Posidoniimonas corsicana: one gene and its partner. The protein of the gene in region 1 interacts with the protein of each later gene in a pairwise test. Links are inferred from orthologs where the notes say so. Each region holds a gene or a part of one and is shown in the gene's direction. Other genes may lie near its edges. The genes, in order: KOR34_RS20040 and mobA.

Region 1 (15,298 bases):
ACGGAGAGAGAACGCATGCTGCCAGGAGGGTTGAGGGGTCAGCCGGCCCGCGATTCGGCGGCCTGCTTCAGGTCGGCCAGGTCCTGCCGCATCGCCTTCTCGGCCGAGCCGATCATCATGCCGCTGAGCGGCGACATCAGCTTGGCGAACATGGAAACCGGTCGGTACTCGAGGTCGAGCGTGACAAGGGTCCCGCCGTCGCTGGGTTGGAACGAGAAGCGGCATTCGAACGCGGCGCCGCAGGACTCGCTGGCGATCGTGTAGCCGTGGGGCGGGTCGAACGCCGCGACCTCGAGCTCCTCGGTCGCCGAGCGGCCGAACATGGTGCGGGTCTCCTTCCACCGCGTGCCCACGCCGACCGGGCCGGGCGTGAGCATCTCGATCCGCTCGATCCCGCTGATGTGCTCCGCCGCCCGCGGCAGGTCCGAAGCGACGGCGAACACCACGTCGGGCGGCGCGGCGACCTGTTCGTTGAGGGTGAGGCGTCCCATGGGGTGGGGCTCCGGGGGGCTCGGCGGCGAGAGGCGCCCATTGTAGACAGACTATGGTGTCGACGGGGGGAACATCGACATGCGACTCATTTGGCGCCCGCGCCGTTGAACGCGGCCGCAAAACGCCACCGAAGCGATTAGCCACGCTGCGGCGGGTTCGGGAACAGCTGATGCAAGCGGAGCGTCGCGCAGCACCACACCGATTCCAGCAGATTCGGAGCTGTCGTAGATCGACTCTCCAGCGCCGATGCCCTGCGCGTCCGTGAAGCGGTTGGAAAAGCTGAGCGTGGTCTCGTCGTTGGCGGTCGACCAGGTCAGCGTTGCCGGGAGTCCGAAGCTCTTGACTGGCATCGATATCGATTGCGCCGACAAGGTTAGTCCCGGGTCGCCGTTGAGGGCAAGCGACACTGTCGAGTTGGCCGGGGTGAGTGTCTCCTCCCCAACGCCGTCGACCGCCGAGGGAGTCCTAACCGTGATGGACCACGATTCAATGAAACTGACGGATGTCTGCAGACCAAGGGAGCCGTCGGTAGTGACCGTGCCCGAAAACCCGAACGAGGATCCTTCAAAGTAGGGCGACTCGTTCAGGCGGTAGACCATGCCCGCCTCTGCCGGGCAGCACAGGAGCAGCGTCACGGGCGCTAGCATCAGGCGTGATGCGGTCACGGTTGATCCTCGATTTGCGATGAGCGTGCACGGTGCATTGTCACACCGGGCGCGCCGCATTGCAAACGTGACTCGCCAAGAACGCCGGACCGCGCTACGCTGGCGCCGCCGTGGGGGACGCGTTGCTAAGCGGCAGCTTCACCTCCACCACCGTGCCGTGCCCCGCTTCGGAGTCGATCACCATGCCGCCGCCGACACGCTCCACCACGCTGCGGGCGAGGAACAGGCCCAGGCCCATGCCCTTGCCGGGGTCCTTGGTGGTGAAGAACGGCTCGCCGGCGCGGGCCAGCACCTCCGGCGGCATGCCGGGGCCGCTGTCGCGGATGGCGATGCCGAGCGTGCCGTGCGCGTACACCTCGATCTCGACCTCGCCGCCCGGGCGGGAGTCGAGCGCGTTCTGCACCAACGCCCGCAGCGCCTGCGACAGCGCGGTGCGGGGCGCCATCACGCGGGCTTGCTCGGCGCCGTTGGCGTAGTCGATGTCGATCAGCACCGGCTCGGTGAGCTCGTCAACGACTTCCTGGAGCAGCTCCCCAGCGGTGAAGGTTTCCGGCGCCTCGCCGGCGGCGCGGCCCGACGCGGTGGACATGCGGTCGAGGATCGCGCGGCAGCGGTCCAGCTCGCTGCGGATCAGCTTGATGTCGGTCGCGACCTCCGCGGAGACGTCCAGCTCGTTCAGCTCGTGCTCCAGCTCCTTGGCCACGACGGCGATCGTGGAGAGCGGCGTGGCCAGCTCGTGCGCGGCGCCGGCCGCCAGGGTGCCGAGCGCCTCGAGCTTCTCGCTCCGGGCGCGCAGCTCCTCGGCGCGGGAGCGGGCCTCCTGGTTGCGGCGGAGCTCGCGGGTGAGCCACGTGGTGAACGACACGATCACCGAGCCGCACGCGGCGAAGGCGATCAGCGTGCCGCCGCCGACGATCGGGATGGCGCCCAGCTCGCGGAAGCTCATCAGGCGGTTCGCGTGGCGGAGCTCCTCGATCGGCGTGTGCGTGTACGAGATCGTGGCGAAGGCGGCCGTGGCCATGCCGACCAGCAGCCACGCCCAGCGGGCGGGCAGCAGGATGCCCGCCAGCGCCAGGTTGACGAAGTAGAAGATGGCGAACGGGTTGGTCGGCCCGCCGGTCAGCTCGAGCATGACCGTTAGCACGAACAGGTCGAGCACCATCAGCCCACCCAGGAGCGCGTGCCACTCGTAGGGGCGGACCACCTCGGCGGTGGCGCGGCGCCGGATCCACACGGCGAACGCCGCGTTGGTGCCGGCCGTAACGCCCGCCATGGTGAGCAGCGGCCAGAACGGGATCGCCACGCCCAGCGGGCCGGCGACAATCAGGATGGTGGCCAGCTGCCCGGCGACCGCGACCCAGCGGAGCTTGGCCAGCCAGGCGGCGTTGATGGCCAACCGCTGGGCGTCGGAGTGCGTGGGGTCGGCGGCCTGGTTCACGTGGGTTGTTCGCTGGGCAAACAAAACAGCCCCCCGGACAGGTCCGGGGGGCTGGGAGATGACAGAAGCGCAAGCCTAGTCGAGCGGCTTGATCAGCACCTTGCGGTAGTGGATCTCGCTGCCGGGGTCGTGCCCCTGCAGGGCGATGGTGCCGTGCGAGATCTTGCGGCCCGAACGGTCGTCCGGCGCCTTGTGGTCGTCGGGCTCGGTGTAGTCGCAGGTCACCTTGCCGTTGACCTTCACCACCACGTGCTTGCCCTTAACGATCACCTCCTGGGTGTACCACTCGTTGTCCTTCACCGGCGACTTGTCCATGACGTCCTTCACCGCGTACAGGCCGCCGGTCTTGCGGGGGTCGCCGTGGGTCTGGTTCACCTGCACCTCGTAGCCCTTGTTGGGCCAGCCCTCTTCCTGGTACTCGGTGTGGAAGTACATGCCGCTGTTGGCGTTGGGCTTGGTGAGGATCTCGCACTTCCAGTGGAAGTCCTTGAAGTCGGCGTTGTTCACCTTGCCCGCGTAGAACGCGTGGGCGCGGGGGCCCTTGATGATGATCTTGCCGTCCTTAACTGAGAACGTGTCGGGGTTCTCGGAGATCTTCCAGCCGGACAGGTCCTTGCCGTTGAACAGCGAGTGCCAGCCGTCTTCTTTCTCTTCGGCGGCGGGCGCGTTGGCGGCGCACAGCAGCCCGGTCAGCAGGACGGCGCTAGCGAGGAGCTTCATGGGTTGGTTTCCCTTGGGACATGCGCGACCCTCCAGGACGAGCGGCGCGGATGGTTTGCGGCGGCCAGTGGCCGTCAGGAGCTCTGCAGAATAAGTGGTGCGCGGGCGCAATTCAACTTTCGCCGCCGGGATGCGTTCGCCGACGGAAAGCCGGGGCCCGCGCAGAAAAGAAGCCGCCCCCCGCGTGGGAGGGCGGCTTGTGGGTTTCTCACTGATTTGTCGGCGGCGGCGCGGGCCGAAGAGGAGCGATCCGGCAGGGGCCCAGCGACTCGCCTCTCTCAATCAGCCTTCAACAAGGCGGACATTCTCAGCCCGCGGACCCTTCGGGCCTTGGCCCTCGGTGTACTCGACAAGCTGACCCTCGCGGAGGTCGTCGAATTGGCACCCATCGCAAGAAGAAAGGTGGAAGAAGATGTCTCCCCGCTCTCCCTGGATGAAGCCAAAGCCCTTGTCCGTCAACTTCTTAATCGTCCCCTGCGACACTTCGCCACTCTCCAAAAACACGCACAACAAAACAAAAACGGGTAGGTGCGCCGTGCTACGCGCGCCAACCAGGCAAAACGTGAGTTGCGCTAGAAGTGAATTCGGCGGGCCGACCGGCGAGCTGCGCTCAGGCCAGAGACTTCGTTTCCATAACCTTCCAGCATCGTGAAAAGTAACCTTGCGGCCATCCCGGGTCAATCATCTTCTGCGTTTGTAGTCGATTTCTTTTCGCTCCCCGGACGGGTGTCCAGTGTGCGGTGGACCGCGTCTGATTGGCGGCAAGAAGCGTCGTTTTCTCCTGGTTTTTCGGGTTTTCCGAGCGAGCGGTGGGCCGCTGCGGCCCGATAGTTGACAATGCTAACCAACGCACATAGGATTCGCAGTCGGCGGATGTTTCGCCGGCGCTCCCCGCCCGCGGAATGGTCTGGTGACCACCACCGGGCGTTCCTCCCCACCGACTGCCCCGCCATGAGCACCGTCCACGACACCGCGCCGCAGCAGCGCCCCGCTACCAGCACTAAAGCCGCCAAGCCCGCCCCGCCCGCCAAGGGCGAGGCGCCCTCGGCCGAGTTTCTCGACTACCTGGCCGCCAAGAGCCAGGAGCTTGAGGACGCCACCCCGGAGGAGATCATCCGCTGGGCGGCCGACGAGTTCGGCGAAGGGCTGACTATGGCCACCGCCTTCGGCCCCGAGGGGTGCGTGATCTTGTCGATGCTGGCCGACATTGCGCCGCAGACCTACGTGTTCAACCTGGACACCGGCTACCAGTTCCTCGAGACGCTCGACACCCGTGACCGCATCGCCCGCAAGTACGGCATCGAGGTCGACCTGCTCAAGCCGGAGCTGACGGTGCCCGAGTACGAGGCCAAGCACGGCGGCCCGCTCTACAAGACCAACCCGAACCAGTGCTGCATGGACCGCAAGATCAAGCTGCTGTACCGCGGCGTGGAGGGGCGCACCGCCTGGATGAGCGGCATCCGCCGCGACCAGAGCGCCGACCGCGCGCAGGCGGCCATCGTGGGGTGGGACAAGAAGTTCGGCCTGGTGAAAATCAGCCCGCTGGCCAACTCGACGAAGAAGGACGTCTGGAACCGGATCTTCAAGGCCGACGTGCCGTACAACCCGCTGCACGACCAGGGCTACCCCAGCATCGGCTGCTTCCCCTGCACGCAGAAGGTCCTCGACGGCGACGCCGACGAACGAGCCGGCCGCTGGTCCGGCACCGCCAAGACCGAGTGCGGCCTGCACAGCCTTGAGACCGACGGCAGCGGCATCTAGTCGCTGGTCGGAACGGTCTGGGCGGTAGCTGTGTACCGCGCCGCCGGGTCATCAAGACAAGTCTAAGCAGAGAATTCAGCGCCTAGCGCCTTCCAGCCCCCAACCGCCATGAAGCTCAACGCCAAGACCGAGTACGCGCTGCTGGCGCTGGTCCAGCTGGCCGAGGGCTACGCGCTGGGGCAGCCGGCTTCGATGCGGGCGCTCGCCGAGCAGCAGCCGATCCCGGACGGGTTCCTGGTGCAGATCCTGCAAGAGCTGCGGCGGGCCGGGCTGGTGACCAGCACCCGCGGCGCGTGCGGCGGCTACCGGCTGTCGCGGGCGCCGGGCGAGATCTCGCTGTGCGACGTGCTCTGCGCCATGGACGGCGACGACCCGCTACGCAGCAACCTGGCGAACCCCACGCCGCTGGCCCAGGTCCTGGTCGACGAGCTCGACGACGCCCGCTGCCGCTGGCAGGACCAGCTGCGGGAGGTCACGCTGGAGGACCTGGCCGGTCGGGCGGCGGAACTCGGCTCGCCGATGTGGTATATCTAGCAGACGGGTTCCGGGTATCGGACGCGAGTGCGGGGCCCACGAATTCGCTTTCGCATCCTGGTACGCTTTCTGCGCTCTGCTCGCATGATCCTGATCGTCGATAACTACGACTCCTTCACCTACAACCTGGTGCAGCGGCTGGGGGAGATCGACCCGGCGGCCGATATCCGCGTCGAACGCAACGACCAGATCACGGTCGACGAGATCATCGACCTCAAGCCCGAGCGGGTGATTGTGTCGCCCGGGCCCTGCACCCCCAGCGAGGCGGGCATCTCGGTCGAGTGCATCGAGCGGCTGACCGGCAGGCTGCCCGTGCTGGGCGTCTGCTTGGGGCACCAGTCGATCGGCCAGGCGTTCGGCGCAAAGATTGTCCGGGCGAAGAACCTGATGCACGGCAAGACCGACCTGATCTACCACGACGGCGGCCGGTTGCTGGAGGACCTAGACGACCCGTTCCAGGCGACCCGCTACCACAGCCTGGTGATCCAGCCCGACACCCTGCCCGACGAGCTGGTCGTGACCGCCTGGGCGAACGAGCCGGACGGCCGCCGCGAGATCATGGCGATCGAGCACCGCGAGCACCCGCTGTTTGGCGTGCAGTTCCACCCCGAGAGCTTCCTGACGCACAGCGGGTCGGATCTGCTGAAGCGGTTCCTGTCTATCTAGTTCCGGGCCGTTGAGGGCTGCGTGCCGTGGCGGGTGAGCTGCTGACTGTCGACGACGCGCTGCGGCTCATCGAGCAGCACGCTGCGCCGCTATCCCCCGCACGTGCGCCGCTCGACCAGTCGCTCGGCCTCCGGCTGGCCGCCGACGCGGTGAGCGACGTCGACTCGCCGCCGCACGACAAGGCGATGATGGACGGCTACGCCGTGGTGGCTGACGAGCCGCAGCGCGAGCTGCGCGTCATCGACGAGGTGCTGGCCGGCGGTGTGCCTACCAATACTGTCAGTCTCGGCGAAGCGACCCGCATCATGACCGGCGCCCCGGTCCCCGTCGGCGCCGCGGCCGTCGTGCCGGTTGAGCTAACCGAGCTGATCAACGAGTCGACCGTCCGCCTTACCAGGCCCGCGCCGCCCGCCGGCAAGCACGTGATGCGCCGCGGCGAGGTGTTCGCCCGGGGCGAGTCGATCCTCCCGGCCGGCGCCCTGATCACCGCCGCCCAGTTGGCGGTGCTCGCCGAGATCGGCGTCGCGACGCCCAGCGTGACGCCCGCCCCCACCGTGGCGGTGCTCGCCACGGGAGATGAGTTGGTCGAGGCGCACGAGGTCCCCGCGGCGGGGCAAATCCGCAACTCCAACGGCCCCATGCTGCACGCGCTGGTCACCCAGGCCGCCGCCCGCCTGGTCCCACTCGGCGTGGCGCGCGACAACGCCGACTCGCTGACCGAGCGGATCACAGCCGGCGGCGCGGCCGACGTGCTGGTGCTCTCTGGCGGCGTGTCGGCCGGCAAACGCGACCTCGCGCCGGGCGTGCTCGCCGGTCTCGGCGTCGAGCAGGTCTTCCACAAGGTTGCGGTGAAGCCGGGCAAGCCGCTCTGGTTCGGCGTGTGGCGGCGGCCCTCGGGCCGGCAGACGCTGGTGTTTGGGCTGCCCGGCAACCCGGTGAGCGGATTCGTCTGCTTCCAGCTGTTCGTGCGGCCGCTCTTGAGCCGGTTGGCGGGCGGGCCGTTCGGCGGGCTGCCCTGCGTCGACGCCGAACTGGCGGAACAGGTCACGGTGAAGGGCGACCGGCGCACCTTCCTGCCGGCCCAGGCGGCGTACGAGAACGGCCGGTGGGCCGCGCGGCCGGTCGCCTGGCGGGGCTCGGCCGATCTGAAGGGGCTAGCGGCGGCCAACGCGCTGCTGGACCTGCCCGCCCAGGAGCCGGCCTACGCCGCCGGCCAGCGGGTAGGCGCTCTGCTGCTGGAGCCTGTCGTGGGCAGGTGATTGAGGGGCAAACCTGTCGGCGACGCCGCACGACCCTCATATTCAGGCGTTCTGTCGCGGCCCGGGGGCCGCAAAACAGTTGACATAACGGCTGATCCCTAGGGAAGATAGGGAAGAAGGACGCATGGACGGGCAGTCCCGACCCGCCGCGATAGCCGCCGCGCCGCCGAGAGTGCGCGTCGTGCCCGCCGCATTGCCCCAGGGCTGTTTGGCCCCAGGACAGCGCGGCGGTTGCTTATCTCGCCGGGCCGCGGGCCCGCTCCACCCACCGAAGGGCCACGGTGGCGTCGCGTCCCGACGCTGAGGCGGCCGCACGAGCGACCACCCGGCTGCTACGGAACAGAACTGCCGTTTATCGGAACCGAGACCCACCTGCAGGGGCACGCCGGGGGCGTCGCGCGGACTGACCGCGCTGCGTGCCGGCACACCACCGGGCTAACCGCCCTGGAGACGAACCACTTATGATCACGCACCGTGCGTTCCGTTGTCTTTATCTGTACGCAGCCGCCGCGCTGCTTGTATCTGGCGTGCTGGTCGCGCCGGTGCGGGCGCAGATCGCTGTTGCTGGGCAGGTGTACCCATCGGACAACCCGTTCACGGCTGACCTGGAAGGCCTGTACGGCTTCGTCAACACGTTCCTCCCCGAGACCGATACTCAGGTGGGCTGGGAGCGGGACCGGAACGTGACGATCGGCGAAGGCGCGTTCGGCTCCGTGCGTCTCTCCCAGGCGGGCTTCCTCAACTTCCAGCACATCGTGCTGGGAGGGTCGGAGAACGAGGTCGACCCGTCGTCGCCCCGTGTGGGCCCGGGAGACGGAGTGATCGAGAACGGCATCGACCCGCTGTCCCCGGTATCCGGCTACGGTGTGCTGCGGATCGAGGACTTTCAGACGTTCTACAACAACCACCCGAAGGTGATCCCGAGTCAGTACCAGGACATCTACGACACCAACAACCCTGAACAAACCTTGTTCCCGACCGAGAACACGCGGCCGGACTCCGTAGGCTTTGACGCCTACATCGGCCTGACCGGATCGGGAGAGCTGTACATCGCCGCCGGCGGCCGCGCCGAGATTCAGGACGCCGTGATTGTCGGCTTCGCGCCGGACTCCACCGGCCACGTTGAGGTGACTGGCCTGGGGTCGTACCTGGCGGCGTACGGCGGCCTGAACCCGAACGCGACGGTCATCAACCGGGATGAGTTCGACAACAACGAGATTCACCAGATGATCATCGGCGCCTACGGCGACGGGTCGATGACCATCAGCGACGGCGGCCACGTCGACGCGTTCTACGGCGCCGCGATCGGCGTTACCCGTTCGGACGGCAGCGACGAGCTCACCGATCAAGCCTTCGACAACAGCCTCCGCGACCTGCAGGGCTCCGGCCGCGTGATCGTCGACGGCGACGGCTCGCTCTGGAACATCATGATCACCGCGTTCGAGGACGACGAGCTGCCGCAGGGCATGCGGACCGAGGGCGGCGCGCTGGCGATCGGCGAGTTCAACGACGCCCTCAACCCCCAGTACATCTCCGAGGAGCTGGGACGTGGCTACCTGTCGGTCCGCAACAACGGCTTGGTCCGAGTCCACCGCTACACCGACGAAAACAACCCGACCACCGACCACGACGCCGACCTCCGCATCGGCCGGCTTGGCACGCTCGACTTCCGCGGCGGCCGGGTCACCGTGCAGGACCAGCTGGTCAACGACGGCGTCATCCAGGCCACCCACGACGGGACCGGCATCGAGGGTGGCCACTCGGCCAGCGACAACGTGCTGGAGGTTGCAACCTTCGAGAACCGCCTGCTCGGCCAGGTGCGTGTTGGCGCAGGCCAGTCGCTGAGGGTGCTCGCCACGATCAACGCTACCGACCTCGCGCCCGACGCCCCGGAGATGCTGGTTGGCGGCAACCACGGCGTGATCGAGGTGATCGGCGACCAGGTGAGCGGACGGGCCGACTTTGAGTACATCCACGAGTACGACACGTCGCTCGACGCGGCGATCTTCGCGTCGCTCGCTATCCGTGACCCGCACGTGTTCTACAACGCGGGCGAGATCACCGACCCGGGCAAGATTGTCGCCCACGAGGCGAACCTCCGCTTCCGCACCGGCCTGTGGAACGCCGGCGAGGTCGCGTTCACCGGCGGCGACAACCTGGTCACCGGACGGGTGATGAACGCCTGGGACGCCACGAACTCCGAGCCCGGCGGCGCCATCAGCATCAGCAACGGCTCGTACGTCACGTTCGAGGACACGGTCACGAACGACGGCACGATCACGCTTTCCGACAATTCGGGCGCCATGTTCCTGGGCGGCCTCGACGACGGCACGACCACCCGGCCCGCGTACTCCGGCGTCGGCGATCTGAACATCGTGTCGACCGGCGACGTGCACGTCGCGGGCGATTTCTTCCTCGGCGACCCCGACTCGCTCGCGCCGCTCGGTGGCACGCTGCGGCTGTACGTCGAGGACTTCACCGTGGACGGGTACTCGCACCTGGTGGTCGAGGGCGACGGCGACTTTAGCGCCGGCGGGATCGCGACCATCGAGATCCTCGGCAACGCGATGGGCCCGCTCACCGTGGGCGACGCCATTGACCTGATCACGGTGCTCGGCACGGCGAACTTCACCGGCACGACTATCCAGTCCTTAGTGGCGACCGCGCCCGGCACGGTGCTGGTGACGGACACATCGGGTCCGGCGCTGACGCTCATCGTGGCTTCGGCCATCGGAGCGCTGGCCGGCGACTTCAACGGCGACGGCGTCGTCGACGCCGCCGACTACACCGTGTGGCGCGACAACCTGGGCGGCGACGACGCCATCTTCTTCGGCAACTCTAACAACGATGGCGTGATCGACGCCGCCGACTACGCGATCTGGACGGGCAACTACGGCAGCGTCCTCGCCGCGCCGGCCCCGTCGGCAGGCTTGGGCGTCGTGCCCGAGCCCGCGGCGCTGACGCTGCTGGGCTCGCTCGCCCTGTTCGGCGGGCGTCGCCGTCGCGGCTAGGCCGACTCGCGCAGACTTGATGACCAACCGGGCGGGCGGCCTGCGGGCCCCCCGCCCTTTTTTGTTGCGCTCGCGGAAGGCGCTACCTGTTGCGGCGGCGCAGGTACGCCACGAACGACCACAGCCCGGCGAACCGGTAGCGGTCGTCGATGTAGTGCTGCACCACATAGAAGGCGAAGTAGTAGGCGCGGCAGAACGCCCACACCGCCAGCGCGAGCAGCGATGCCGTGCGGAGGGTCGGCGAATCGAGCAGCAGCAGTACCGACGCCAACACGCCGATCGCAACGAACATCGCCGCCTTCAGGTACATCAAGCGTGGGCTGCGGAGGTCGGGCATACGGGTTAGTCGCCCGCGGCCGGTCGCCCACTCACCGCGGCGGGGCTTACCAGAGCCGCCAATCGCCCATCGTCACGACCCACACGCCCAGCAGGAAGTTGGTCACCGCGTGGGCCATGACGCAGTCCCAGAAGTTCTTCGTGCGGATCATCAGCCAGGTGACCAGCGAGAACCAGACCAGCGAGGCCAGCTTCTCGGGGTGGTACAGCATCGGGAACGCGGTGCCGATGACGATGGTCATCGCGCTCGCCTTGCCGAACGCCACCTGCCAGAACTCGGGGTGGTAGCCATCGGTCTCAAGATGGCGCATCAGCCACCCGCGGAGCATCAGCTCCTCGATGATCGGCACCAGCACCGCCAGCCCGATGAAGCGGATCACTAGGAAACCCCAGATGTACGCGGGCGACCTGCCGGCCAGTTCCTCGAACGGGTTGAACGCCGGCCGGGGACCGAGGCCAAGCAGCATGATCAGCGGGTTCTTCTCGCCGAGCAGCTGGACAAGGTGGCCTTCCAGGTCGACCCAGCAGATGGCCACCCACAGCACCACGCCCACCACCCCCACCACGACCGACAGCGGCGAGACCCGCAGCGGGAACTGACTGATGATTGGCCGCCAGCAGAGCGCCAGCGTTGCGAAGCCCAGCACCAGCCGCACGGTGTAGGCGATCGGGTACTGGGCGAAGGTCAGACCAAACCAGTTGTCCGCCTCGGCGGCCGCCTGGGCCTCGGGCCCGGCTTCCGCGTCGGGGGCCGAGGGCTCGAAGGTGGCCAGCAGCATGAACACGGCCAGCGGCAGCACAAACGGCAGCACCGGGTAGCGGGAGAACCAGCCCCAGCTGCTAGCATCGGGGCGGGGCTGATTGTCGGACTCTGGCATTAAGGTGATGCTGGATAGAGGTTTAGGTGGTCTTGGCGGCGGCCGGGCAGTCCTCCACCGCGGCGTTCCGCGGGGCCGCCGCCGGCGCGAATTGGCCGAAGCGGTCTAGGTGAAAAGCCGATAAGACTCTACTCTACTCGGCGCGGCAGAGTCGGCCCTTCGTTAGGGATTCCCGTCATAATCCCTAGCCGCGGGCCCGCTGTCGAGTATGATACAGGCTTCGCTGGCGTCGACCGACGCGGCTAAGTGCGCCCCGCGTTAGGCGGCCGGCCGCGGCGCCGCCGGAGGTCGCCGCCCCGCTTGGCCCGCCCACCGGCAGCGGCCGCCTCCCCAGACCACCGCGATCGCTAACAACGAACCGATCGCGCCCCGCCCGCGTTTCCGCCCCCGGACCGCAGGACGAGGAATCCATCGCAAGGCAACGATCATGAACCTGAAGAACGTTCGCAACATCGGCATCTCGGCCCACATCGACAGCGGTAAGACCACGCTGAGCGAGCGGATCCTGTTCTACTCGGGCCGCATCCACAAGATCGAAGACGTCCGTGGCGGCGGCGACGGCGCCGTGATGGACAACATGGAGCTGGAGAAGGAACGCGGCATCACGATCGCCTCGGCGGCCACGTACCTCAACTGGCACGGCTACGACATCAACCTGATCGACACCCCGGGCCACGTCGACTTCACGGTCGAGGTGGAGCGTTCGCTCCGCGTGCTGGACGGCGCCATCCTGGTGCTGTGCAGCGTGAGCGGCGTGCAGTCGCAGTCGATGACGGTCGACCGGCAGATGAAGCGCTACCACGTTCCCCGCTTGGCGTTCATCAACAAGATGGACCGCACCGGCGCCAACCCGAACAACGTGGTGAAGCAGGTCCGCAACAAGCTGGGCGCGCACGCCGTGCTGATGCAGATCCCCATCGGCAAGGAAGACAAGTTCCAGGGCGTGATCGACCTGATCACGATGAAGGCCTACTACTTCGACGGCGACAACGGCGAGATCGTCCGCTCCGAGGAGATCCCGGCCGAGCTGCAGGACGAGGCCGCCTCGGCCCGCGCCAACATGCTCGAGGAGCTCTCCATGTACAGCGACGAGCTCATGGAGAAGCTGCTGGGCGAAGAAGAGGTCAGCGAGGAGCTGATCCACGACATCACCCGCCACGCGGTCATCGAGCAGGAGTTCTGCCCGGTGTTCCTGGGCTCGGCCTACAAGAACAAGGGCGTGCAGCCCCTGCTCGACGCCATCACCCGCTACCTGCCTTCGCCCCCGGAGGTAGAGAACACGGGCATGGACCCGCAGACCGAGAAGAAGATGGTGCTGGAGTCGGACGCCAAGAAGCCGCTGGTGGCGATGGGCTTCAAGATCACCGACGACGAGTACGGCCAGCTCACCTACACCCGCATCTACCAGGGCAAGATCGAGAAGGGCGGCACGTACTTCAACCAGCGCACCGGCCGCAAGGAACGGTTCAGCCGCATCGTCAAGATGCACTCCGACAAGCGTGAGGAGGTCGACAAGGCCGAGGCCGGCGACATCGTCGCGATTATGGGCATCGACTGCGCCTCGGGCGACACCTACTGCGACGAGCCCAACTACTGCACGCTGGAGAACATCTTTGTCGCCGACCCGGTGATCAAGATGTCCATCAACCCGCACAGCCGGGACAACTCCGACAAGCTCAGCAAGGCCCTCCAGCGGTTCCGCAAGGAGGACCCGACGTTCCACGTCTTCACCGACGAGGAGACCAACGAGACCATCATCGCCGGCATGGGCGAGCTGCACCTCGAGGTGTACGTCGAGCGGATCCGCCGCGAGTACGGAGTCGACACAGAGGTCGGCGCCCCGAAGGTGAGCTACCGCGAGTCCGGCCAGCAGGCCTACGAGTTCGACCACAAGCGGAAGAAGCAGTCCGGCGGTTCCGGCCAGTACGGTCACATTGTCGGCGTGATGCGTCCGATGAGCGACGAGGACCGCGAGAAGATGGCCGAGGCCGGCCAGGAGGGCGAGTTCTACTTTGAGGACCAGGTCACCGGCGGCCGCATCCCCAAGGAGTACATCCCCGCGGTCAAGAAGGGCTTCGAGGAGATGATGGAGAAGGGCCCGCTCGCCGGCTACCCGGTGGTCGGACTGGCCGTCGAGCTGAAGGACGGAACGTTCCACGACGTCGACTCGTCCGACATGGCGTTCAAGCTCACCGCCCGCGAGTGCTTCCGCGAGCACTTCGGCCGGATGAAGCCGATGCTGCTCGAGCCGATCATGAAGATGGAGATCGAGTGCCCGGAAGAGTTCCAGGGCTCGGTTGTCGGCCAGGTCAGCTCGAAGCGCGGCATGATCGTCGAGACCGACACCAACAACGGCGTCACGATCATTATCGCCGAGGTGCCGCTCGCCGAGACCTTCGGCTACTCCAACGACCTCCGCAGCCAGACGCAGGGCCAGGGCACGTTCTCCATGGAGTTCGCCAAGTACGCCCCCGTGCCGTCCAGCATCCAGACGGAAATCGTTGAGGAGCGCAAGAAGGAGCTGCAGCCCGCCTAGCCCGGCGACCGACCGCACAACACGAAATCCCCCAAGCCCCCGGCGTCAGCCGGGGGCTTTTTTCGTGCGCAGCGTGTGGTTTGTGCTGCGGCGGGCCGCGTGATACACTCCGCAGAGCGGCCGCCATCCCAGGGGCGATAGTCAGCGGCCGCTCCGCCGGAGCACACGGCATGCAGTCTCTTCGCTCCCTGCTCTTTTTCCTGTCGGCGGTCGCACCCTCAGCGGCCGCCTGGGCGCAGTCCGACCCGTCCGGATTCGCGACCGTTATCGACATCGACGCGGTGCGTTCGCTCGGCCAGGTTGACTCGGACACGCAGGTCAACCTCCACGACAACGGGATCATCTTCAGCCCGCTGGTGCTCGGCGCCGAAGACGGGACCAGCCACAACATCGAGTTCAACCAGCACGGCGGCGTGGTCGCGTTCATGCTGCACGCGCACGCCGGCAGCACGTCCAACATCCTGGCGACCGCCGACGCGGTTAACCTCGTTGCGCATTCGGGCAGCCTCATCAACCTACGCGGCGGCGCCGTAGCCGACCGGGCCGCCATCCAATCGGGCGGCAGGCTGAACGTCACCGGCGGCGAGGTCGGCGCCCGGCTGGAGGTGGGCGGTGAAGCGATCCTGGCGGGCGGCGAGGTAGGCGTCGACGCAAGCGTGCTGCCCGGCGGCTTGTTGGAGCTGTCCGGCGCCCTGGTCGGGGCGCGGCTGCGCAACCTCGGCGGCGTCCTCAATATCTCGGGCGGCTCGATTGACGACCAACTGATCGCGTTGGATGGCGCCACCAACCTGTACGGCTCGGGATTCCGGCTGGATGGCGAGCTGATACGTGGCCTTAACTCCCCGGGCGCTTCGGCTACGTTTAACGTGCCGGACGGCGCGGTGCTCACGGGCGTGCTCGCCGACGGCGTGCCGTTCGCGTTCACTTCGGGCGACGGCGACCACTTCGGCGACGCGCTCACGCTCCACGCCGCCCAGCCCGCCCAGGCGGTCCCGGGCGTGT
Region 2 (15,458 bases), on another replicon or contig:
TGTGCTCCCAGATCAGCGCGGTGGAGCCCGGCTTAGCGTCGATGTTCAGGAACAGCAGCGGCCCTTCCGGGGCGACCGTGATCCCCTCCAACGCCGGGTCGACGCCGTACTGGTGGATGTGGTTGACGCGGACGAACCATGCGTTTTCCGCGTCGATCAGCGAGAGCTTCTTCACCGGGCCCTCGTGCTTCTGCAGAGCCGGGTGGCAGAGGGCCATGTCGTCGGTCACCGGCAGCAGGTCGCAGCCGCGGGGCAGGGTGAGCTTGCGGGCGTCGCCGGTGACCAGGTTCTCGCCCAGCAGCAGCGTGCCGTCGGCCTGCCGGTGCATCTGCTCGAGCATCTCGCTCTTGCCGCCGCCCGACGCGCCCTCGTGCATGATGACGGTCTGGTTTTCGTAGGGCGTAACCACGACGACGGTCGAGCAGTGGGCCGTGGTCCACGGCTGCTCGTCGCGTTCGCCGAGCGTCAGCAGCATGCCGTAAACGCCCTTCTTGGCGGACGGGCCGGGGTAGAGGTTGTAGCTGAACAGCTCGTGCAGGTCGATGTTGTCTTCGAACCTGCGGTTGTGCACCACCACCTGCTTGCCGTCGAAGTGGGTGTGCCTGAACGGCGGAGCCACGTACACGATCGCACCGTGGTGGTAGTCGGCCCCCGCCTTGCGGACCTCGTCGAGCGGCACGATGCCTTGGAGCATCGCCAGACCGAGCGCGAAGAAGCCTGCGTTGGCCGGCGCGATGGCCACCGCGTTGAGGGGGTTGTCGGGCAGCCCGGTGCGGAAAAAGAAGCAGGCGATCGGCTGGTGCTTCAGCCAGTCGAGAGTTTCCTCACGCAGCCCATCGAATGACTCACCGAAGCGGGTTTCGAAGGTCGGCTTGTCGGTGGCGGCGCCGTCGCCCACGAGCATGCAGTCCGGGTCGCGGCGCCGCATGTAGGGGTCCAGGTAATTGGCCGCGATGCCGTTCTTGGTCCGGCAGACCTCGGCCTCGGGCACGAACTCGCCTTTGACGTCGTAGCCGACCGTGTAGTATCCGTCAGGACGCACCTCGCCGAGGCCCAGCGCGGCGTCTGGGGTGGCGAGCGCCAGCAATTCCTCGACACTGCCCGCCAAATGCAGCCGACCGGCCTGCTCAGCGGCTTCGAGGATCGTCATCGCGCTGTGAGATAGCGTCAACTCCGGCAGGGCTTTAAGCGGCATCAGCAATGGTCTCGAAAAGGGGATCGGTCGGGCGCCTGACCCGCAGAGTGTATCAGATATCGGATTGTTGTGGCCAGATTCCGGCGGTGGGCGGCGGCCGGTGTCACGGGGGCCGGGTCATCGGGTATTCTTAGCGGGGTACGAAGCTTCCCCTTCACCGCCAACCGTTCCTACCGCTATGGCAACCCACCTGACTTGGCTCGGCCACAACACCTGGAGCCTCGAGACCGGCGGCTACAAGGTGCTGATCGATCCGTTCCTGGACGACAACCCCAAGGCGCCCATCAAGGCCGAAGAGGCCGAGGCCGATTTCATCGTGGTCTCGCACGGTCACTTCGATCACATTGCCGACGCGGCGCCGATCGCCCAACGCACCGGCGCCGTTGTGCTGGCAAACTTCGAGGTGGCCAACTGGTTGCAGCAACAGGGCGTGGCGGAGGACAAGGTTGTTGGCATGAACCCCGGCGGCGGAATCGACCAGCCGTTTGGGCGGCTCAAGATGACGATCGCTCACCACTCGAGCAGCCTGCCTGATGGCGCCTATGGCGGAGTTGCCTGCGGGTTGCTGTTCGAAGTAGAAGCGATGCGGCTCTACTTCGCCTGCGACACGGCCCTGTTCTCGGACATGAAGCTGATCGCCGCGGGCGGGCTGGACCTAGCGGTTCTGCCGATCGGCGACCTGTTCACCATGGGCCCGGCCGATTCGATCGAGGCGGTCCGGCTGCTCGCTCCGAAGCGCGTCGCGCCCTGCCACTTCGGCACCTGGCCGCCGATCGAGCAGGACGCGTCGGCCTGGGCCGGCGAGGTGCGGCGTAGCACGGACGCCGAGCCGCTAACCCCCGCCATCGGCGAGCGGATTGCACTGTAGCCGCCCCGGCCGATCCGGTTTCCCCACCCGCGGAGCGGTCAACGCCGCGTCGCAAGATCCACCACGGAAGACTCCCATGCTTTACCGTTCCCTGGCTGCCGCCTTGGCCTTAATCGCGAGCGTTCTGCAGGCGGACGAGCCCCTGGTCTGGAAGTTCTCAGCGGGCGAGGACTTGGCGTTCGAGGTGCGGCAGACTTCTGACGTCACGCTCGACTCCCGCGGGGGCGAGGTGCGCTCAAAGTCCGACCAGACGGCAACGCTGGACTGGAAAGTGGAAACAGTCGACGCTGCCGGCGCCGCCAAGGTGGTGCAAGACATTCGTCGGCTGCAGCTCACCTTCGACGCGCCGGGCGGGCAGGGATATCAGCTGGACACTGACTCGGAGGAGCCGCCTCAGGGCCTGGCCACCATGATCGCGCCGGTGTACCGCGCGCTGACCGAGCACAACTGCCAGCTGACCGTATCGCCGCAGGGCGAGATCCTGAAGTCCGAACCGCCTGAAGAGGTGTTGCAGTCGCTCAAAAACTTCCCCGGCGCCGCCGCTCTAGGGAAGGGCGGCGCCTTGTACCAGCAGCTCCTGCGGCCCGCATTGATCGAAGTGCCAGCCGGCGAGCTAAAGGTAGGGCAGAAGTGGGTCAGCTTCATCGAAGCGCCGCTAGCGATGTTCGGCGTCGAGGCGGCGGAGTTCCAATACGAGTACCTCGGCGAACGCGAGGCGGACGGCCGTCCGGTAGCGGCGATCGGAGTCCGGCTGATGCTGATCCCACCGGAAGACGAAAACGCCGCCCCGGTGCAGGTGAGAGTTGTTCAATCCGAGGGCGAGGTGCTGTTCGACCGCGAAGCGGGCCGCGTGCACTCGGCTCGGCTCGAGTCGCGGTGCGAGCTGAAGTTCACCGATGGCAAGCAGGTGACCACCGGCGAGGTCACGCAGACGGCCACCGCCAAGTTGGCGCCGGCTGGCGAGTAGTTTCGTACCTACGCTTCGTGCTTGGGGGCTTCCTTCACCTGGATCTCGTCGCCGACCACACGCACTTCGAACGTGTCGACGCCCAGCCGAGGATTGTCGCACCACTTTCCGTCCGTCACGCAGAACCGCCAGGCGTGCCACGGGCACGCGACGGCGCCGTCCTCGTCGAGGTAGCCTGCGCCGAGCGACGCGCCCTGGTGTGGGCAGTGATCATCGATGGCGAAGAACTCGCCGTCCCGGTTGAAGACGGCGACCATCCGATCGCCCACCTGGAAGGTCCCGCCCTGTCCGGTGGCGATTTCATGCGTCTTCGCGACGGTGTGGAACATTTGAGCTGTCGAGGATTCAAGAGAGGATTCGACGCCGCGCCGCGGCGTCAGGATTCGAAGATCTGCGGCGCGTCTTCTACCCGACGCCCGAACACTAGCAACACCGCCACCAGCCCCACGGTCTGCGCCGGCAGCACAAGCCACACGCTGGCGCCGTAGCCAACCGCAGCCACTCCCACCGCGCTCACCAACCCGGCAAGCACCGCATAGGGCATCTGAGTGACGACGTGTGCAATATGTTCGCAGCCGCTCGCTTGCGACGACAGGATGGTGGTGTCGGAGATTGGCGAGCAGTGGTCGCCGAAGATTGCGCCCGCCAGCACACTGCCGATCGAGGCCAGCAGCAGCGGGTGGTGTGGGTCGAACGCGCCATCGGTGCCGCTGACAGTAGCGATCGAGACAGGCACCACAAACGGGAGCAGGATGCCCATGGTGCCGAAACTGGTGCCGGTGCTGAATGCCACCACGCACGCCAGCAAGAACACCGCCGTGGGCAGCAGGGCGGTGGTAGCTGACGCGGCGCCGCTGTCGCCTTGAGGCAGAAGCTCCTTCAGGAAGTCTCCGGTGTAGAGCCGGTAGTCCTGGTACTCGTAGGCGACGGTTTGGGTAGCCCCGTCGACGCTGCGGTTGCCGGTCATCCGTGACATGGTGCCCGCGAACCACAGGATGGCGAGCGCCGGGACCACCATCCGGACGCCTTGAAAGGCGGCGTCCTGAATCCGCGGGGTCGTCAGCACGCCACGCCAGTACAGCAGCGCCGACGCTGATAGCAGCCCCACCAGTGCTCCGTACATCAGGGCTACGGACGCATCGGCAGCGCCAACCACCTCCAATAGGGACGGGTCCTCTACGCCATCCGCCGCCAGTGACGCTCGGCCGCCGACGATGATCAGTGCGATCACCACGGCGAGCGTGGTCAGGATGGGCCCCATCGCGTTGGTCCAATGGGTTGCTGGGTGGTCAAGCGGCGCGATCTCGTCGACAGGCGTGCCGCCGGTCGGGTCGCCGAGTCGGGCGCGGCGTTCCGCTTTGGCCATGGGCCCCAGGTCCCGGCGCAGCAAGGCCACCAGCAGCACCAGCAGCAGGGCCTGGATTACGTAGAAGCGGTAGGGGATGCAGGCCAGAAAGAGATCCATCGAACTCGGCAACGCCGCGGCGTTGGCGCCGACGTTATCCAATCCCTCTTGTATGCAGTCGAGCTCGAACAGCACCCACACGGAGAACGGCGCCAGGCAGGCGACCGGCGCAGCGGTTGAGTCGACAATGTAGGCCAGCTTCTCTCGAGAGAGCTTCAGCCGATCGAACGTCGCCCGCATGGTGTTGCCCAGCAGCAGCGTGTTGGTGTAGTCGTCGAAGAATACAAGCAGCCCCAGCAGCCATGTCACGAACTCGCACCGGCGGGTCGTGGTGATGAGCGGCGCCAGTGCTTCCACCAGCCCGCGCATGCCGCCGCCCGCGTTGAGCACGCCGATCATGGCGCCCATCAACAGCGTGAAGCAGAGCACGCGCAGCTTGCCGGGGTCGATGAAGGTAGCCCACAGCTGCGTTTCGCAGACCTGGTAGAGCGCGAGGAGCGGATCGCCATGCGTGGTGATTAGAGCGCCAGCCACGATGCCGAGCAGCAGCGAGAGGACCACCCGTTTGGTAAGCAGCGCGACCGCCACGGTCGCGAGAGGGGGGGCGATGCTGAGCCAGCCGTAGGGGTGTTCGGGCATATCCGTCGAGTTTTGGAGGCGGGGCGGCGTTAAGTTAGCAGGCGCGGGGGGCGCCGGGGAACCCCGCAGCAAGCCGTCAGTCTGGCGTCATCAGCAGCTCGCCGCGTCCGCCACGCAGCAGATCGCCGTTGTACAGGTCTACTTCGTCGGGGATGCAACGCCCATGGGCGCCTAACAGCCGCTGGGCTTCCGATCGCAGCAGGCGGACCGAGGTCAGGCCGGCGCGGCACGCCCTGCGGAACGTTGCAGGCGGCGCCGCGGACTTACCAAACAAGCCGATCGTGCCGCGGAGCATCTCTAACCCAGGGTTGCCGCCGGCCGGACCGAACGTCAGGAGCGTCCCCGCCCGCATCTGGTAGCCCGCCAGCTCGCCGCATCCGCCCACGGCGATTAGAACTCCCCGACGCATCTGCCGCCCGGCCTCGGGGCCGGCACGGCCGGCGATGACGATCGAGCCTCCTCGCATCCCAAACTTGGACCCAGTATAGCCGCCTCCCGCGCAGCGTCCCGCGTCGCCGCGCACGCGTATCTCGCCGCCGCGCATCTCGGCTCCGAGCCAGTCGTCGGCGTCACTAGAGACCTCGATCCGTCCGCCTCGCATGCGTGCGCCGCAGTGCCTGCCCACCGGTCCGTCGATTGCCAGCCGACCATTGCTGAGGCCGTGCCCGGCGTAATCGACCCGCGAGCAATCGCCAGTGAGGTGCCACTCCGCATCAGCCGGGTGGCCGGTGATGTCGAACAGCCCGGCCACCGGCGACCGCTGGTTCCCAACCGGTAGCGAGAAAGCGGCGAGTAGGTCGATGTCGGTAAACTGGCCAGGCGCCAGGCCGCGGGCGTCGATACGCGGTCCGTCGGGCTTCTTGAGCTGGAGGGTTAGCATGAACGGATGCGGGCCTGTGGGGCGGGGCGCCGCGGACGGCGGGTCGTTCGTTGCCCGGCCGCCCCCGCTCCCCTACGATTAGGCGTTATGAGCGCAGCCAAACCCGACGAAGTCAACCCGTACGCGGCGCCCACTACGGCCGATGAACCCTCCCAACGGACGGGTAAGTCGGACCAGGACCTGCGTCACGAGTACCTGGGAGCGATCCTGCTCGCCACTGGCTGCGGCATCCTGGCGGCCGTGTTCTTTCTGGCGTCCACCCGCTACCCGCTGTCGGACCTGGGCGAGTTCACGCGGCTGCTGTCCCGGTGGACGTCGGTGGCGTTGGCGATGGTGTCGCTGATGTTCGTGTTTATTACGCTCCGCGCGGCCGTCAGCCGGTTCTGGCGGCACCTGCGGGTGCTGTTGGGGCGACGCCCATGAGCGTGCCACGCGAGCGGCGAGGCGGGGTGATCCTCTGCGGGGGGAAGAGCTCCCGCATGGGGCAGGATAAAGCGGCGCTCAAGTTTGGCTCCGAAACGCTGCTGCAACGAACGGTCCGGCGCCTCTCCGACTGCATTCCCCTCACTGGCATCACCTGCGTCGCGGCGTGTCGCCAACCGCTGCCCGACCTGCCGAAGGGCGTGACAGTGGTGCGGGACTTGCAGCCAGGTCAGGGTCCGCTGGCTGCCGTAGCATGGGGGATGCGGGCCGCAGCGGATGTTTGCGACGCGGCGCTGGTGGTCGCTTGCGACCATCCGATGCTGAGCGCTCCATTTATCGAACTGCTGTTCGCCCAACTCGCCGAGGCCGACTGCGTAGCCGGTCGAGTGGAGGGGCAAGAGCGCCCCCTGCCGGCGGCGATGCGGATCGATGCCGCCGGGCGGGCCGAATCGCTGCTCGACGACGGTGAGCGGAGCCTGAAATCGCTGACGCACCGCCTCGAGTGCCGGTGGCTGGACGAGGCTACGCTCCGCGGGGCCGATCCAGAGCTGCGGAGCCTGATCAACTGCAACACCGCGGCTGATTACCAGCGGGCTTTAGAACTGGCCGGGCTCGCTCAGCCTAAGCAGCAGACTAGGTAGGCTGCTGCTCAACGCCAGGGGCGGCATCCCCATCGTCGGGCTCAGCAGGACCGGCTTCTTGAGCGACCTCAAGCTCCGTAGGGCCGTTGATGATCGCTTCACGCGGGATCCGATCCTCCAGCTCCAGCAGGATGGCGTCGGTCGGCTGACGCATGAACTTGTAGTCGTCGATGACGAAGGTCCGCCGGCGTCCGTCGACGCTGTACTTCACCTTCGCAATGCCCTTGCTACGCCATTTTTTCTTGTCGAGCTTCTCGACCTGATCCCACTTGAACCCTTGCCCCCAGCTCGACGTGACTCCCTCGGCGTTGCCCTCGATCCAGGTGCCCCGCGCCCGCAGTACCCCCCAGAGGAACCACAGGCCGACGAGTGCGATTGGCACGGCCATGTAGAACTGCATCTGGATGTCGGCGTCGGTGTGGTGGTAGTCGTGCTCGTTGGGTTTCGCGTCGCTCCAGCCGTTCTCGGCCGCGACCTCGGGCCAACGCTCGGGCCGGTCGGGCTCGGGGATCTCGCTGTAGGCCTCCCAGATGGCGTTCTTCTCAGGCCACGCCACGGCGCCGTCATAAACGCACCAACCGGCAAACCCTAACGCGCCCAGGCCCATTAGGATGAACCGGCGGTAGAAACGCGAATCGCTCTCGGCGCGGATGGGGAGGCTTTGTTTCTGCATAGGTGTGGGCGGTAGGTGCGGAATTGCGTGTGCCCCGACCCGTGCGCGATCGCCGGGCGGCGGACCCATCAGTCTAAACGGACGCGGCCCGTTGCCCCAGGGGCGGCCGCTACCTCCGTTGTACTTGCCCCGCCCAGATTTGGGCGTTCCGCGGCCCGAAATTCTCCGCTCGGCCCGCTCACAGGGGTGCGGTTCGACCGTCCGCAACGGCTGCAAGCACCTGAGGGTCGCGACCGCAAACTCCGCGCTACCCGAACATGCCGAAAACGCGGGACGACACGCGCAGCCAGAGCGTCGGCGGGGCGATAACCGTTGCAGGCAGACTCCACGCGCCAAACGCCACGGACGGTATGACTCCACGCTGGGAATGGATCCCGCTCTTGCTGACAGCTGCAACCCTGCTAACCGGGTGCCGATGCCCGTCGAGCGGGGTTGTGCCGTGCGCCCGCGTCGCGCCATGCGTCTACGAGCAGACCGCGCCGCTCAACCACGCGCCCGACCTGACTGAGGTAGCCAGCTTCGAGCGCGACGCGCTCTTCCAGTTCCCGTGCCAGCTGCCCTCGCCGAGCGACGAGTTCCGGCTGATCGACGCGTCGACGTGCGGCTGCAACGCCGCCCGCAACACACGGGTGGCCTACCTGCTGGACCTGGAGCAGCACTGGGCCGGCGTGCTGATCAGCTGCGACACCGAGGCGGTCCAGAAGGCGCTCTGCCTTACCCGTGACCTGCTCAAGCTCCGCGAGGCCGAGGTGCGCAACGCGGCCGCCGGCTCCGCATTGTCGACGTTCTACCTGCTGGCCGGCGCCGAGACGCAGTTCACCTATGTCCAACGCGGGATCGGCGAGGCGCGTGACACCCTGCGTCGGATCGACTCGCTCCGCGAACGCGGGCTAGAGACCCCCGACGACATCGACCGGTCGGAGATCTCGCAGATGCTTACGAGCCTGGAGGACCAGGCGCTGCAGCTCAGCCTGGCGCGGATCCAGCTCAACGGGCAGCTGATGCGGCTCCTGGGATGCCCGCTCCGCGAGGAGGGCATGTTCCAACCGCGGGTCGACTGGGCCTGCGAGCTGACCCGACCCGACTTCGAAGCGCTAGTCGCCGATGGCTTGGCCCACCGCAGCGATGTCCGCAGCGTTCGCCTAGCTGTCTGCCGGCTGGAGAAGGCGACCCTGCCGGTGGCGCGAGCGGTGCTGACGGTCGCCGACCCCGCCCTCGGCGCTGTGGAGCCCCAGAGCGGGCTTTGCCACGTGATCCGCTGCTCGTGCTGCTACGACCAGGAGGAGCCCATCCGCCGCCGGCAGCTCTGCACGCTGCTCAAAGAGTCCCGTGAGGCGGCCGCGGCCAAGATCAAGGGGGCGGCGTACCAGGTTGCGATCCAGCAGCAACGCGTTGCGGTGGCCAGGCAGGCAGTGCTGGACCGTCGTTCTGAGCTGCGGGCGCTGGAGAAGTTGCGAGACGTTAATGACACCTCGATCTTTGAGATCAGCGTCGCGCGGGGCCGCGTGTTCACCGCCGAAACGACCCTGGTGGAGCAAGTGGTCGAGCTTAAGGTGGCCGAGGTCGCGCTCCGCCAAGAGCAGGGCCTGCTGGTTGAGGAGTGTGGGCTGGGGGCTCACCTGTGCTGCGAGCCGCACTCGAGCTACACCGTCGCCCCTGTCGAGCCGACCTGTCCGTGCGAAGGGCTGGCGATTCCTGGCGCCGAAGGCTGATCGGCTACTGCCGGCTAAACAACGCCCGCCGCAGTTCTTCCTCGAAGGTGTGGCTCGCCTCGAGCACGCCGCGGAAGTCCTCCTTGCCGAGCGTGTAGTAAACGGCGTCCTCGCGGGTCACGATTGTGGCGTTGCGGGGCTCGTCGGTGATCAGGGCGGTCTCGCCGAAGTAGTCGCCCTCGCCCAGGTTGGCCACCGTCCGCTCGCCCTGGTCGTCTTTCACAACGACGTCGGCCTTGCCGGAGCGGATCAGATAGAACAGCTCGCCCGGGTCGCCCTGGCGGATGACGGTTTCGCCGGCCGGCGACTCCTCGACCTGCATCCTGTCGGCCACCTGCAGCATGGTCGATGGGGTAAGCGTCTGGAACAAAGTGATATTGCGGAGGAAGCCGCACCGTTCTTCGGCCTCGCTGACCGCGACATCGGAAGAGATCCGGCCGTCGACCATGTTCACGATCCGGTCGGCGACGTCGAGAATCCGGTTGTCGTGCGTGACCATGATGATGGTGCACGGGTCATCTTCTTGACGCGTGAGCTCCTGGAACAGCGTCACCACCTCGCGCCCGCTGGTAGCGTCTAGCGCGGCGGTCGGCTCGTCGGCCAGCACCAGCCGCGGGCCGTGCACCAGCCCGCGGGCGATGGCGACACGCTGCTTCTGCCCGCCGGAGAGCTGCTTTGGCTTCTTGTGGATGTGCTTGCCCAGGCCTAGGCGGGTCAGCAGGTACTTGATCCGCTCGTCGGCAAGCTTGCGGTCCATGCCCAACAGCTCGGCCGCCATGTTGACGTTTTCGTAAGCGGTGAGCGACTCGAACAGGTTGTGGGCCTGGAAGATGAATCCCATCTGCAGACGCAGCTGCGTGATGAGCGCTGGGCTGGCGTTGAGCAGTTCCTTGTCCAGCACCTGCAGGCTGCCCTCCATCACGGTGCGGAGCGTGCCGATCAGCGTGAGGAGCGTCGTCTTCCCGGAGCCCGAGGGGCCGGTCATGATGACGATCTCGCCCGGCCAGACCTCTAGGTTGTTGCTGTGCAGGGCCTGCTTGCGGAGCTCGCCGGATCCGAAGTAGTGGTTCAGCTCGCGCACCGCGACCGTGGGCCTGCCGGTCTGGCCGTAGGCGGTGTGGGTGCCGGATTGTGCGATCTCGGTCGTCATCGTCGGTTGGGCGTCCGTCGGTTGTTAGAACAGGCTGGCGGGGTCAGCGGTCAGCAGCTTCCGCACCGCCAGCAGCCCCGAGGCGACGCACATCACTACTGTAATTGCAAACACGAAGCCGAGCGTCGAGGGCGTCATCTGCATCAACAGACCGGTCTGGGCGGCGAGCCACTGGTACAGCCCGGTGCTGACCATCGCGCCCGGCAGGAAGCCAAACACCGCGAGCCAGACTGCCTCAACCACGATCAGGCTGATAAAGTACCACCGCCCGTAGCCCATCGCCTTGAGCGTCGCGAACTCGGGCATGTGGTCGGAGATGCCACTAAAAATCACCTGATAGCAGATCACCACGCCCACCACGAACCCAATCACCTTGCCGGCCGAGAACACTGCGCCAATCGGCGTGGTGCTCCGCCAGAACTTCATCTCCTTGCCGCGGAACCCCTCACGGGTGAAGACGCCGACCTGCTCGCCCAGCAGCTCGGCGAGCGTGTCGCGGGCCTGTTCGGGGTTGGCGCCGTCGACGAGCTCGACCACGCCCAGGTCAACGATGCTCAGGGGGTCGCCCATCGGCACGCGGTGCGGGAACAGCTTGCCGAAGGTCGCCGTGCCCATGATCAGGTTGCCCTCGTTCACAAAGTCCGCCCCGAGGTCGAACGTCCCCACAAGATTGAGGCGTCGGTCGCTGACTTCGATGTTGGCGTTGGACAGCGCGTCAGGATCGTCGATCGGCAGGGCAAACTTGGCGGGCTTGCTCTGCCGATCAACGATCGCCGTCAGCGGCCCACGCAGCAACGGGATGGATTCGTCGACCGCGGGCAGGTGGAAGACCGGGTCGCCCAGCCGGATCGCCATCGATCGGATCTGGTGCCCCTTGCTCGACGCGTGGCTGCCGAAGTTCTTGAAGACGGAGGTGGTGAGCTCGGTATACAGCGGGTAGACCCCAGCCACCCCCGGCGCCGACTGTGCCTGGTAGAGCCGCTGGATGGGGAACCGCGTCTCCGCGGCAATGGCGAACCGGTCGCGGCTTGTGATGAAGAGATCGCCCCGCAGCGCATCGACCAGCCGCACCTGGCTGTCGTAAAGCGCGTTCTGAAAACCCACCTGCACAAACATCAGGAGCACGGCGAAACCGATGCCCGCAACCGCCGTGGCGAGCCGCCGGCGGTCGTGCATCAGGTTCTTCCAGGCTAGCGGGGTCTTGAGCACGGTGAGTGAGTGGCGTCTTGGCGGTCTGTTAGGGTGGTGGATGCAGCAGAGTTAGAACAATTCCGCCGGGTCGGCCTTGAACAGCTTCTGCAGCGCGAACACGCCCGAAGCGACGCACATGCCGACCGACAACCCCAGCACGCCCAGGGTGATGCCGGGCGTCATCACCATAGGGATGCCGGCGTACCCGCCTACCAGTGCGTAGAGCTGCCAGCACAACAGCAGCGCCGGCAGGAACCCGACCAGGGCCAGCAGCACCGACTGCTGCAGAATTACCGTGCAGAGGTAGGCGTTGCTGTAGCCCATCGCCTTGAGCGTGGCGTACTCGCTCATCAGGTTGGCGATGTCATTCGATAGCACCTGATAAACGATGGCCACCCCAACCATCACCGAAACCACCACCAGGAACGTGAAAATGAGCCCGAACGGCGTCTGCACCATCCAGCGCTGCTCTTCGTGCGCACGGACCTCGTCGCGGGTCAGCACCTCGACGTCTTCTCCTGCGAACAGGCTTCCCAGCTCCTGCTTCACACGCAGCGGGTCCGCGCCTTCGGCCAAGGTCAACAGCCCGAGCGTGATCGTGTCGCGGTCCTGCCACGGGCTCGCCCGCAGGTAGCCCTCGAGGCTGGTCATGCAGGCGCCGTTGCTGGCCATGCCGGTGCCTAGCTCGATCAGCCCCACCACCCGCACGGTCTGGGCGCCGAGCGCTGTGACCGTCCCGATGTCGGCTTCGGTGAACCGTTTGCCGTTCCGCGGGCCGTACTCGCTCTTGCTCTTCGAGTCGAGCAGCACGAATTCGTCGCTGCTCAGCAGCCGGGCCTTGTCGCGCAGGTCCGGGCGTGTGAAGGGAGGGGCGGCCGGGTCGACGCCCATCGTGATGATGCTGCGCCCCATGCCGGCGACGTTCTGCTCGTCGCCGGGCCGGAACGCGGCGTCATCGGGCGCTTGCCACACGCTCAGCCCAATGTTGAAAGGCCGCGCCTGGTCTATCGTCGGCAGCGACGCGGCCTGGTGCAGCCGCGCCCGCGGGAAGGTGCGGGCCTCGGTCAGGTGCAGGTAGGCCGGCGAGCGGAGCATCAGGTCGAACTCGAGCGCGTCGTAGATCTGCGTGGCGGTCTTCTCGATGGCGCCCTTGAAGCCCATCTGCATAAACATCAGCATCGCCGCGAACCCGACGCCGGCCATGCCGACCGCGGTCCGCACGCGGTTCTGCAGCAGGTTTTTCCAGGCGAGCTGTTGGTTCAGCATGAGGACCGCGGACGGGCAGGGAAGTGTAGGAGGCTTTGTTCCTTAGTATCTGCTGGTCGGTTGCCCGCGTCGAGCGCGGATGGCGGGGGCGGCCATGATTGCCGCGCCCACGCGCCGGCCCTGGCAGTTGTGCGGCTGGCGCGGATTGCACGGCGCGGTTCGCAAGCCCCGCGGGCATCCGCTACGATAGTCGTCCCAACGCTCCGACCGCATCATCAGGTGAGAAACGACATGACCAGCCGAGATTGGTTCTGCCTTGCCCTGCGGGTGCTAGGGGTGTGGCAGTTGGCCAGCGCCGTGCCGTATGTTGCGATGGTCGCTTCTTCGCTGTCCAGCTCGGGGACTTTGGACGGAAGTGACATTCTCCGCTTCCTGTACTGGGGCGGCGCCGTGACCGCGGTCGGCCTGTTTCTGCTGCTCTTCTCCCCCGCGATTGCTACGCGACTGTATCCGGAAGAAGGAGGTCTGGGGCAGCCGAGTCCGCCAGACTTGCCGGAGCGTCTGCTGGAGGTCGGGCTTCGTCTGCTAGGCGTGTATTTGTTAGTACAGGCGGTCCACCAGCTCACGACGTCCATCGTCAGCGCCGTGATGACAGCTCAGTATTCTGGCGTTTCTTGGCATGAGCAGTTGTTCAGCTTATCGCTTAGCGATCTCGTCGCATCCGGAATCTACGCAGCACTCGGATCAGTGGTGCTTCTGGGGCCGAAACGCATCATCGCCGGGCTCGACCGCCTGCGCTACGACGCCGAGCGTGACGCCTACGTTCCGCCGCCTATCCCTGCGTCCCAGCTAACAGAGGACCCGAAGTGAGCAGCCGCCAATTCACGATGCGTCAGCTGATGCTGCTGGTGACGGTGCTGTGTGCCGTGCTGGCGTTTCCGGGCGGATACGTGGTGGTAGGCGCCGTCGCCGGGTGGGCCACGCTGATGATGCTGCTGACGGCGCCGATGATCTTTTTCTACCCGGCCATCTACCGCTTGATCGCCGGGCGTGGGGCGGCCGCGGACTAGCCGATGATCGACGCCCTACTCGGGCTTCTGATCCGCCGCGTCGAACCGCACCTTCACCTGCAGGCCGATCCGCTTGGCCGCTTCGGCCAGCTGGGCCTGATCGGTGGTGGTGATCTTGATCCGCACCTCGACGATGGAGCGGTCCTTTGGGGCCAGCGGGTTGCGGGCGTCGAGGCCGGGGCTGCCGATCACGCTCGATACGTAGGCCACCTCGCCCCGCAGGCCATCCTTGAGCTGCTCGCTAAACGCCGGGCTGGTAATCGTGGCGCCCTGGCCGGCGAAGATCTCCTGGGCGTCGGCCTCATAGACCTCCGCGACGCACTCGATCTCGCTGACGTCCGCCACGTTCATGACCGGCAGCTGCGAGACCAGCTCGCCCGGCTTGGTGAACACCTTCAGCACCGTGTAACGCCGCGGCTGGTCGACGGCGTCCTGGTTGTCGGTAGGCGTGGCGTCTAGCTCGACGCTGCTCTGGTCGGCGCCGGGCGCCCACAGCACCGACTGGGCGAGCGCCTGCTGCGCGACAGCGATCTCCTTGTCGATCGCTTCCAACGCTCCGTTCTTACGCAGGCTGTCGACGCTGACCTCGGCGGCCTCGACGTTGGAGTGCGCCGCCTGCAGCGCGGCCTCGGCCGCCTCGGCCATCGGGGCAATGCGCTGCTGGGCGAGCTTGACCTCCGACTCGGCGCGGGCGACGCGGTTCCGCTGCTTGCGGACCTGGTGGTCGGTCACCAACTCGGGGTCCGACTCACGCAGCTCGACAATCGAGTCGAGTTCGTCGCGGGCGATGGCGGCGGCTTCGTCCAGGTGCTTCACCTGCTCGCTCTGCAGCCGGGCCTCGGCCTGCTTGGCCTCGGCCTCCTTGACCTTTGCGCGGGCGCCGCGGAGCTGGGCCTCGGCGAGCAGCAGGTCGACGCGTTGCTTCTCGTCGGCCAGGGTGCGACGCGTGCGGAGCGCCTCGAGCTGCGCGTGGCGGGCGTCGTAGCTGGCCAGCACGCCGAGCAGGCCGTCGGCGGGGGCGGGCTGGTTCTCCACCACCTTCGGGTCGAGCGCCTTGAGCTTGTCGCCCGGCGTGCCGCTGATGCTGATCACGCCGCCGGCCGGCTGGAGCGTGCCGAGCGCGAAGATCTGTCGGGGTCCGGACTCGACCGGCTCGGTCGTGTCCGGACCGCCGGGCCGGCACCCCAGCAGCGCCAGCCCGAGGGCGAGGGTCGGCAAGAGTCGGGCTGGGCTTGGCATTCGCACGGTCGTGGCGGGGGCGGAATCAGTCGGGACGAGCGGCCGGGGCGCGGCGTCGCCTCTGCTCTGTCATCGGCAAGCGGCAGGCCCCAGACCCGAGAATGAGCCGGACCCAGAAGGCTGTCAAGCAAACACCGGGCCGGCGTGTCCGCAGAACCGGCCCTACCGGCACAGGACGCACCGCGCTGGGGCGGCTGGG

What was found.
Region 2: the proteins of KOR34_RS20040 (region 1) and mobA interact in binary tests that used the Escherichia coli proteins (3 or more experiments, as listed by UniProt). The link is inferred for Posidoniimonas corsicana from one-to-one orthologs.

Annotation. Positions count from the first base shown.
Region 1 is NZ_SIHJ01000003.1:149,886-165,183, forward strand. The notes cover bases 5,619-8,418. They hold KOR34_RS20040 (molybdopterin molybdotransferase MoeA), read left to right. Parts: upstream 5,619-6,302; coding sequence 6,303-7,535; downstream 7,536-8,418. Other genes in these bases: KOR34_RS20035 (anthranilate synthase component II), read left to right, coding at 5,695-6,276; KOR34_RS20045 (hypothetical protein), read left to right, coding at 7,997-8,418. In the rest of the region: KOR34_RS19995 (hypothetical protein), read right to left, coding at 1-17; KOR34_RS20000 (SRPBCC family protein), read right to left, coding at 39-491; KOR34_RS20005 (hypothetical protein), read right to left, coding at 543-1,127; KOR34_RS20010 (ATP-binding protein), read right to left, coding at 1,252-2,595; KOR34_RS20015 (3-keto-disaccharide hydrolase), read right to left, coding at 2,671-3,315; KOR34_RS20020 (cold-shock protein), read right to left, coding at 3,598-3,819; KOR34_RS20025 (phosphoadenylyl-sulfate reductase), read left to right, coding at 4,267-5,076; KOR34_RS20030 (RrF2 family transcriptional regulator), read left to right, coding at 5,185-5,610; more of KOR34_RS20045, read left to right, coding at 8,419-10,546; KOR34_RS20050 (hypothetical protein), read right to left, coding at 10,629-10,883; KOR34_RS20055 (CAAX prenyl protease-related protein), read right to left, coding at 10,930-11,760; fusA (elongation factor G), read left to right, coding at 12,188-14,296; KOR34_RS20065 (dockerin type I domain-containing protein), read left to right, coding at 14,467-15,298. UniProt on the Escherichia coli protein: Catalyzes the insertion of molybdate into adenylated molybdopterin with the concomitant release of AMP.
Region 2 is NZ_SIHJ01000001.1:482,194-497,651, forward strand. Bases 5,236-8,195 are described here. They hold mobA (molybdenum cofactor guanylyltransferase), read left to right. Parts: upstream 5,236-6,373; coding sequence 6,374-7,018; downstream 7,019-8,195. Other genes in these bases: KOR34_RS01760 (formylmethanofuran dehydrogenase subunit C), read right to left, coding at 5,236-5,954; KOR34_RS01765 (hypothetical protein), read left to right, coding at 6,042-6,377; KOR34_RS01775 (hypothetical protein), read right to left, coding at 7,011-7,691; KOR34_RS01780 (hypothetical protein), read left to right, coding at 8,126-8,195. In the rest of the region: KOR34_RS01735 (DUF4914 family protein), read right to left, coding at 1-1,150; KOR34_RS01740 (metal-dependent hydrolase), read left to right, coding at 1,374-2,063; KOR34_RS01745 (hypothetical protein), read left to right, coding at 2,140-3,030; KOR34_RS01750 (Rieske (2Fe-2S) protein), read right to left, coding at 3,039-3,359; KOR34_RS01755 (Na+/H+ antiporter NhaC family protein), read right to left, coding at 3,407-5,074; more of KOR34_RS01760, read right to left, coding at 5,151-5,235; more of KOR34_RS01780, read left to right, coding at 8,196-9,403; KOR34_RS01785 (ATP-binding cassette domain-containing protein), read right to left, coding at 9,408-10,553; ABC transporter permease DevC, read right to left, coding at 10,578-11,762; KOR34_RS01795 (FtsX-like permease family protein), read right to left, coding at 11,814-13,010; KOR34_RS01800 (hypothetical protein), read left to right, coding at 13,242-13,820; KOR34_RS01805 (hypothetical protein), read left to right, coding at 13,817-14,020; KOR34_RS01810 (hypothetical protein), read right to left, coding at 14,036-15,259. UniProt on the Escherichia coli protein: Transfers a GMP moiety from GTP to Mo-molybdopterin (Mo-MPT) cofactor (Moco or molybdenum cofactor) to form Mo-molybdopterin guanine dinucleotide (Mo-MGD) cofactor.